Regions from separate parts of the Modestobacter sp. VKM Ac-2979 genome, predicted to be linked through region 2. Evidence: riboswitches for the same ligand, from Rfam matches in the RefSeq annotation. Region 2 holds a riboswitch; the other holds the start of a gene.
The links. A riboswitch is a leader RNA that binds a small molecule or an ion and turns the genes downstream of it on or off. The one in region 2 is predicted to bind thiamine pyrophosphate.
Positions count from the first base shown of each region.

Region 1: another riboswitch for thiamine pyrophosphate. It lies ahead of O2W15_RS05220 (purine-cytosine permease family protein); the one in region 2 lies ahead of O2W15_RS22545 (alcohol dehydrogenase catalytic domain-containing protein).

Region 1 is NZ_JAPVBO010000002.1:138,315-142,500, forward strand. Features, by position in the region: gene O2W15_RS05200 (DUF6297 family protein) at 1-517, opposite strand, end outside; gene O2W15_RS05205 (ABC transporter ATP-binding protein) at 680-1,357, opposite strand; gene O2W15_RS05210 (TenA family protein) at 1,357-1,986, opposite strand; gene O2W15_RS05215 (TenA family transcriptional regulator) at 1,983-2,606, opposite strand; TPP riboswitch at 2,651-2,761, shown strand; gene O2W15_RS05220 (purine-cytosine permease family protein) at 2,752-4,095, shown strand; gene thiE (thiamine phosphate synthase) at 4,092-4,186, shown strand, end outside.
Region 2 is NZ_JAPVBO010000009.1:15,992-20,177, forward strand. Features, by position in the region: gene O2W15_RS22535 (maleylpyruvate isomerase family mycothiol-dependent enzyme) at 1-139, shown strand, start outside; gene O2W15_RS22540 (MFS transporter) at 153-1,424, opposite strand; gene O2W15_RS22545 (alcohol dehydrogenase catalytic domain-containing protein) at 1,469-2,479, opposite strand; TPP riboswitch at 2,470-2,579, opposite strand; gene O2W15_RS22550 (hypothetical protein) at 2,584-2,808, opposite strand; gene O2W15_RS22555 (SDR family NAD(P)-dependent oxidoreductase) at 2,967-3,752, shown strand; gene O2W15_RS22560 (acetyl-CoA C-acetyltransferase) at 3,879-4,186, shown strand, end outside.

The DNA.
Region 1 (4,186 bases), on a different contig from region 2:
CCCGCCCCGCGACGTCCGGCAGGCCCACCCCCAGCCCGGCGACCACGCACCCGACGACGGCGGGACCGACCAGGGCCAGCGCGGTCACCGCCCCGGCGACAGCGGGCACCCAGCGGCCGCCACCACCGGCCTGCCGGACGACGAGCACCGCGACGGCGGTCACCGCCAGCAGCGCACCGCCCGCCAGCCCGGCGAGGACGCCGACCGGTGTCCGGCTCCAGGCCAGCACCACCGGGACGCCGACGACCAGCGCCGCCGCCACCGCCAGGCCGACCGCCCGGCGCAGCTCGCCGCGGAGCAGTCCGCGGCGCCCCGCGGGCAGGGGCAGCCACCACACCACGGCCGCAGGCGTGGCGCTGACCGGTCCCAGCCGGGCGAACAGCGCGGTCAGCCCGGCGGTCAGGGACAGCGCGACCGCCGCCGCGGTCAGCGAACCGGGGAGCACCGCCGCATCGGCAGCCGGGCGGGCGGCGATCTGCTCGCGGAGGCTGGAGACGGCGCCCCCGCAGAGCGCCACGAAGACCCCGGCGGAGGTGAGTCCGGACAGGGCGTCCCCGACCCGGGTCAGCCAGCTGGTGTCGGCCCGCGAGGCCGTCGCCCGGCGGGTGTACCGGCGGACGGCGGTGCCGCTCCACTCCTCCGCCGGCCGCGCCTGCAGCGGGGTCGTCGCCGCCGTGGCTCAGCCCTCCTGCAACGCCGCGACGGCGTCCTCGGGCGCGACCACCGGGCACTCGTCCTCACCGATGACCAGGGCGTGGTCGGCGAGGGTGCCGATGAACGTCGGGTCGTGGCTGGCGAACAGCACCGCGCCGCCGGCGTCCACCAGCGCCGCGAGCCGGTCGGCCAGCGCCCGGCGCATCGCGGTGTCCAGGCGGCGTTCCGGCTCGTCGAGCACCAGCAGGTCGGCCGGTCGCACCAGTGCCCCGGCCAGCGCCAGCCGCCGGCGCTGGCCGGAGGAGAGCGCCGAGGGCAGCGCGCCGGCCCGGTCGGTCAGCCCGAAGGAGACCAGCTCCGCCTCGACCACCTCCTCGGCGTCGGTGACCCCGTGGGCGCGGGCGGTGAGCAGCAGGTGCTCCGCACCGGTCAGTGACGGGAAGAACGCGTCGTCGTCCAGCACCCCGGCGACCGCCCGGCGGAAACCGGCGTCCCGCTCGTCGACCGGGCCACCGGCGAAGCGCACCGTCCCGGTCAGCGGCGGCAGCAGGCCGACCATCGTCTGCAGCACGGTGGACTTGCCCGCGCCGTTCGGGCCGACCAGCGCGACCGCCGTCCCGGGCGCGACCGACACCGTCACCGGGGCGCACACCGGCTCGTCGCCGTAGCCGACCGACAGCTGCTCGGCGGCCAGCAGGACCATCAGCCGGGCCCCGCACCACCGCGCCACGCGGCGTCGAAGAAGCCGATCTCCAGCTCCATGGCCCGGCGGTAGGCGCGCCGCACCGCGGGGGTGTCGGCCGCTGTGTCGTCCAGCAGCCGCTCCAGCGTGGCCGCCAGCTCCTCGAAGGCCGGGTCGGCGTAGGTGGTGACCCACTCGGTGTACGGGGTGGCGGGCCGGCCGGCCAGCGACTGCCCGAGGTGGGCGTACAGCCGCATGCACGGCGTCATGGCAGCGCAGGTCAGCCCTCCCCCGCCCAGGGCCGCCGTGGCGAGCAGGAACTCGGTGTAGGCCAGCGTGGCCGGCAGCGGCTCGACCACGGCCAGGTCGATGCCCCAGCGCGCCGCGTAGCCCTCGTGCAGCCGCAGCTCCTCGCGGACGCCGGCGAGCAGGTCGACGAAGACGTCCAGGCCGGCCCGGTCAGGGCTGTACGCGGCGCCGAGGGCGTAGGCGCGGGCGAAGGACTCGAGGAAGAACGCGTCCTGGGCGACGTAGCCGGCGAACCGGTCGGTCGGCAGGCTCCCGTCGGCGATGCCCTGCACGAACGGGTGCGCCAGCGCGACGGCGGCGAGGTCGGCGTTCTCGGCCCAGAGCCCGGCGGCCAGGCTCACGGCGCCTGCACCGCCGGATCGCTGAGTGCCCCGTCCCCGAGTGCCATGTCCCAGAAGGCCACCTCGGCGGCGACGACGTCGAGGAAGACCGCGTCCCTGCCCCCGCCGACAGCGTCGGCCGCCGCCTCCAGGCCGGCGACGTAGCCGGCGAAGCCCGGCACGGTCCAGTGCTCGACGAACTCCCGGTAGGCCGGGGCCCCGGGCAGCGCGGTGGTCCAGGCGTCGAGGTAGGTGCGCTCGATGGTCCACAGCGCCGTCAGCGCGACCGGCACCTCGGCGGCGTCCAGTCGCTGCAGCAGCTCGGCGTAGGCCGCGGTGGCGGGCAGCGCGGGGGCGGTGAGGTCCAGGCCGCGGGCGGCCGCCTGCTCCTCGAACCAGGCCAGCTCCTCGACCAGCGCGACCAGGCCCCCGGCCAGGACCGCCTGCGCGGGCCGCGGTGCGCGGGCCAGCAACCGCGCCTGGAAGCGCAGCAGGTCGGCGACGAAGCGCGCGTCCTGCACCAGCCAGGTGTCGAAGGCGCCGGCGGGCAGCGACCCGTCGAGCACCGCGGTGAGGAACGGGTGCGCGGTGGCCCCGCGCCAGATCTCGGGATGGCGTTGCAGCAGCTCGGCGACCGGCACGGCGCGGACTCTACGAGGTGGCTATGGTGGCCCCGTCATGGCGTCGAGCCATGTGCGGGAGCTCGGAGGACCGGGCTGAGAGGGCGGCTGACGCGCCGCCGACCGCTGGAACCTGACCGGGTAATGCCGGCGTAGGGAGCCCGTGATGAGCACATCTGGAACCGTCGGCACGACCACGTCCGGGGCGGACGCACCCCTCACCCTCACCGAGCCACCAGCCCGCACGCTGGGCTTCCGCGAGTCCGCGGGCCTGTGGGGCAACCTGGGCATCAGCCTGCTGCTGCCGGTGGCCGCCGTCTACGTCGTCCTGCCCGGGCGGCCGTTGTCGGTCACGATCGGCGCGATCGTCGTCGGCGCGGTGATCGGCGCCTCGCTGCTGGGGCTGGCCGCCGCGGCCGGCGCCCGCGAGGGGGTGCCGGCGATGGTGCTGCTGCGCGGCCTGCTCGGCCGGCGGGCGTCCTACCTGCCCACCGCGCTGAACCTGGTGCAGTGCATCGGCTGGGCCACCTTCGAGATCGTGATCATCGCCGAGGCCGCGTCCCGGGTGCTGGACGCGCCTCGCTGGCCGTTCGTGCTGGTCGCCGGCGTACTGGCCACCGCCATGGCGCTGCGCCCCCTCGGCGTGGTCAAGGTGCTGTCCCGCTACGCGGTGTGGGCCGCGCTGGCCGCGATCGCCTACCTGTTCGTCGAGGTGCTGTCCGAGCCGCGGGCGGCGCTGGACAGCGGCGGCGCCGCGTCGTTCTGGACGGCGACCGACATCGTGATCGCCCTGCCGATCTCCTGGTTCCCCCTCGCTGCCGACTACACCCGGCACGTGCGCAGCGGCCGGGTCGCCGGGACCAGCACCGCCCTGGGCTACGGCCTGGCCACCGTCGCGATGTTCAGCCTCGGCGTGCTGGCGCTGGCGGCCTACGGCAGCTCGGGGCTGGACGTCATCGACGCGCTGCTCGCCGTGCCGCTGGGGGCGCTGGCGGTGCTGGTGCTCATCACGGTCGAGCTCGACGAGGCGTTCGCGAACGTCTACTCCACGGCCGTGTCGGCGCAGAACGTGGTGGCCCGGCTGGACCGCCGGCTGCTCGCGCTGGGCGTCGGTGCCACCGCCACCCTGCTCGCGCTGAGCTTCGACATCGTGGCCTACGAGCCGTTCCTCTTCCTGATCGGCGCGGTCTTCGTGCCGCTGATCGGCGTCTTCCTGGTCGCCTACGCGCTGAGCGCCCCCGGCCGGTGGGACACCTCGGACACCGCTCCGGCCCGGCTGGTCTACCTGCTGCCGTGGCTGGCCGGGTTCGTCGCCTACCAGCTGACCCTGCCGACCTTCTTCTCCGGCGTCGGCGCCGGCTGGACCGCCTGGTGGACCGCACGCCAGACCGACCTGGGCATCGACCCGGCCAACGGCTGGTCGGCCTCGCTGATCAGCCTGGCCGTGGCGGCGTCCCTCACCGCGGTGATCGCGCTGCTCGGCGCCCGCCGCGGGCGGCAACGGGCATGACCCCCCCGCTGGGCCGGCTGCACGTGCTCACCGACGCCGACGGCGGACCGGCCGCGCTGGCCGCGATCGCCGCCGCGGTGGCCGCCGGTGC
Region 2 (4,186 bases):
CGGTGACCGGGAGTGGGGCACCGGCACCCTGGCCGTCGCCGGTCCGCTGCCGGCGGTCGCGGCGTGGGTCACCGGCCGCAGTGCGGGGGAGGAGCTGCAGGCCGACGGTCCGCTGCCGACGCTGGCGCCCTGGCTCTGACCGGCCTGCCGGCTCAGCCGGCAGGACGGTCCCGCGGCATCGCCAGCGCAGCGAGCATCGCCGCACCCAGGACGGCGGCACTGACCGCGAAGGCGACCTGGTAGGAGAAGGCGTCGGTGAGCCAGCCGGCGACCAGCGGCCCGGCCACCGCGCCCAGGTCGGCGACCATCTGGAACACCGCCACCACCCGGCCGCCCCGAGCCGGGCTGACGTCGCCGACCACCGCGGCCGGCACGCTGGCCAGCAGTGAGGCGCCCAGCCCGAAGGTGGCCATCGAGAGCAGGAACGCCGCGGTGGTCGGCGGCAGCACCAGGACGGCGATCGCCGCGGTGGCCAGCCCCGAACCGAGCAGCAGCGAGGGACGGCGGCCCCAGCTGTCCGCCAGCCGGCCGGCCCGCAGCAGCCCGATCGCCTGCGCCACCGACCCGGCCAGCAGCCCGGCGCCGGCCCAGGCCACCGTCTTGCCCAGCTCCTCGGTCACGTACAGCGGCACCAGGGAGTTGCGGACGCCGAACAGCACCCAGCCCACGCCCAGGTTGGCGACCAGCGCCGCGACGTAGGCCCGGGACCGCAGCGCCGCGCGCAGCCCGCCACCGTCGGCGCCCGCGGGGGGCACGGCCACGGCCGACGGGCCGCCGCCGCGCACCTGGTCAGCGGCGGGGGCCGGGTCGGCGGCGGGATCCGGGTCGGCCGCCGCCCCGGCGACCGGGGGCAGCGCGGCCGGGCGCAGCAGGACCAGCGCGACCACCCCCGCGACCAGCAGGAAGCCGCCGTAGACGAAGAACGGCAGCCGCGGGGAGACCTCGGCGAGGAACCCGCCGACCGCCGGGCCGGCGATGCCGCCGAGGATGAAGCCGCCCTGGTAGGTGGCCGCGGCCCGGCCGCGCTGGGCCGCCGGAGCCGTCCGCAGCAGCAGCGAGAGGGCGGCCACGGTGAACATCGCGCTGCCGATCCCGCCGGCGGCGCGCAGGGCGACGAAGAGCGGGAAGTTGCCGGCCAGGGCGGCCGCGGCGGTGGCGACCGCGACGATCGCCAGCCCGGCGGCGAGCACGGCGCGCTCGCCGATCCGCTCGACCAGGGAGCCCCCGGCGAAGGCGGAGATGAACCGGAAGAAGGCGAACGCGCTGACGGCGAACCCGACGGCGGTGGTGCCGACCCCGTAGTCGCGGACGAACAGCGGGATCGCCGGGGCGACGATGCCGAAGCCGAGGGCGACGACGAAGGCGACGATCGCCAGGACACCGACCTCGCGGGGGAGCGGGGCGTCCTTGCTGCGATGTCGCACGAGCGCCGATCCTCACACGCGGCCCGGCACGCCGCTGCGGGGCGTCAGGGGATGAGCACGAGCCGCCCTGCGACGTCCCCGGCGCGCAGCCGGTCCAGCGCATCGTTCACCTGGGTCAGCGGCAGCGTGCCGGCCACCGGTGGCGCCAGCTGCCCGGCCGCGGCGAGGGCCACCGCCTGCTCCAGCTCGGCCAGCGTGTTGCCCACGCTGGCGATGACCCGTTGCTCGGCGACCACCAGCGCCAGCGGGCTCACCGTCAGGGCGTCGGCGCTGTAGCCGACCAGCACCAGCCGGCCGCGGCGACCGAGCACCGCCGTCGCGAGCTCCAGCGTCGCCGTGACGCCGGCGAGCTCCACGACGACGTCGGCGCCCTGCCCGCCGGACAGCCGGGCCACGGTGTCGGCGAGTTCGGCGGGGGCGACCGCGGCCACCGCCCCGGCGGACCGGGCAGCCGACCTGCGGGCGTCGTCCCGGCTGACGGCCACGACCACGCCGCCGCGTCGCCGGGCCTCCTGCACCGCGGCCAGCCCCACGCCGCCGGCGCCGAGCACGACGACCACGTCACCGGGCTCGACCGCGGCCTCGGTGAGCGCGTGCACCGCGGTGGTGCCGGCGCAGCACAGCGGTGCGGCAGCCTCGAACGGCAGCTCGTCGGGCAGCCGGACCAGGCAGTGCGCCGGCACGACCAGCTGCTCGGCGAAGGCGCCGTCCGCGGCGAAGGCGAGCACGCCGCGCGGGGTCAGGCACAGGTTCTGCCGACCGCGCAGGCACCAGCGGCAGCTGCCGCAGAAGAGGTAGTAGTACACGGCGACCCGGTCGCCCTCGGCCCAGCCGGTGACCGCCGACCCGACCGCGTCGACCGTGCCGGCGGCCTCGTGGCCCAGCGTCATCGGCGTCCGGGACGGCGCGTACAGGCCGTCGGTGAAGTGCAGTTCGGTGCCGCAGACCCCGGCCGCGTGCACCCGCACCCGCACCTCGTCGGGGGCGGGTTCGGGCACCGGGACGTCGTCCAGGGCCAGGGGTCGACCGGGTGCGTGGAATCGAGCAGCGAGCATCGAGCAGCTCCCTCCGCCGGCATGAACCGGATCAGGTGTGGACGGTCGGCGGTGGTCGTCCGCCTTCTCAGCCCGCGCCCGGGCTCCCGTGTGCGCCGCTGAAGCTACCGCAGCGGGGGAACCGGCTCGACGCGGCGCAGGAACGACCGGATCGCCAGGTGGTGGGAGAGCTGCTCGCGGTGCGCCTCGCACGCCGTCCAGGTCTTCTCCCGGTCGGGGGTGTGCACCTTCGGGTTGTTCCACACCAGGACGACGGTCGCCGGCTCCCGGCAGCCCTTCGCCGAACAGATCACGCCGGCGTCCCCGGCCGGCCTCGCGTCCTCGGTCATGGGCCGAGTCTGAGCCGGTGCACACGGAACTGTCAGGAGGGGGTGCCAGGGTCGGTCCGGCCGCACTCCCTGACCCCGGGTGCGGCCACCAGCCCCCGCGGCCGGAAAGGCGCTCGCGGAGGGTGAACCCGGCCATGGGGGCGGGTAGGGCGAGGTGCATGACCGACACCAAGCCCCTCGCCCTCGTCACCGGTGCCTCCAGCGGGATCGGGTACGAGCTCGCCAAGCAGTTCGCCCAGCACGGTTTCGACCTGGTGATCGACGCCGAGGACCCGACGATCGACACGGCGGCCGCGAAGCTGCGCGCCGAGGGCGCCGAGGTGACCGCCGTCCAGGCCGACCTGCGGACCCCCGACGGGATCGAGCAGCTGTGGACCCGGGTGCAGGGCCTCGGCCGCCCGCTGGACGCCGCCGCGCTCAACGCCGGCGTCGGCCGCGGCGGTGCGTTCGTCGACACCGACTGGGCCGATGACCTGGAGGTCATGCAGCTCAACGTGGTCTCCACCGCCGCGCTGTTGAAGCTGGTGCTCGTGCAGATGACCGGTCGCAACGCGGGCCGGGTGCTGGTGACCTCCTCGATCGCGGCGACCATGCCCGGCGCCTACCAGCCGGTCTACAACGCCTCGAAGTCCTTCGTCCAGTCGCTGACCGAGGCCGTGCAGCAGGAGCTCAAGGACTCCGCCGTCACGATCACCGCGCTGATGCCCGGCCCCACGGACACCGAGTTCTTCTCCCGGGCCGACCTGGACGACACCGCCATCGGCCAGGGCCCCAAGGACGACCCGGCCGAGGTCGCCGCGCAGGGCTTCGAGGCGCTGATGGCCGGGGAGGAGAAGGTGCTCGCCGCCTCGCTGAAGACGAAGGTGCAGGGCGCGGCGAACAAGCTGCTCCCCGACTCGCTCAAGTCCTCCGCGCACGAGGCGATGGCCAAGCCGCGCGACTGACCCGCTCCGACGACGCCCCTCCCGGTCCGCCGGGAGGGGCGTCGTCGGCGTTCCGGGCGACGCCGGCTTCCGGTCAGTGGTCGGCTCCACTGCACCGAGCCGGGGCGGAGCTGGCAGAGTCAGGGCATGGACGACGTCGTCATCTGTTCCCCGGTCCGCACTCCCGTCGGTCGCTTCGGCGGGGTCTTCGCCGGTCTGTCCGCCAACGAGCTCGCCGCCACCGCGCTGCGGGGTCTGGTGGAGCGGACCGGGCTGGGGGAGGGCGAGGTCGACGACGTCATCCTCGGCAACTGCAGCCCCAGCGGTGAGAACCCGGCGATCGGCCGGATCGCCGCCCTGGACGCCGGCCTGGGCGTGCAGGTGCCCGGCCTGCAGATCGACCGGCGCTGCGGATCCGGCCTGCAGGCGGTCATCTACGCCGCGATGCAGGTGGC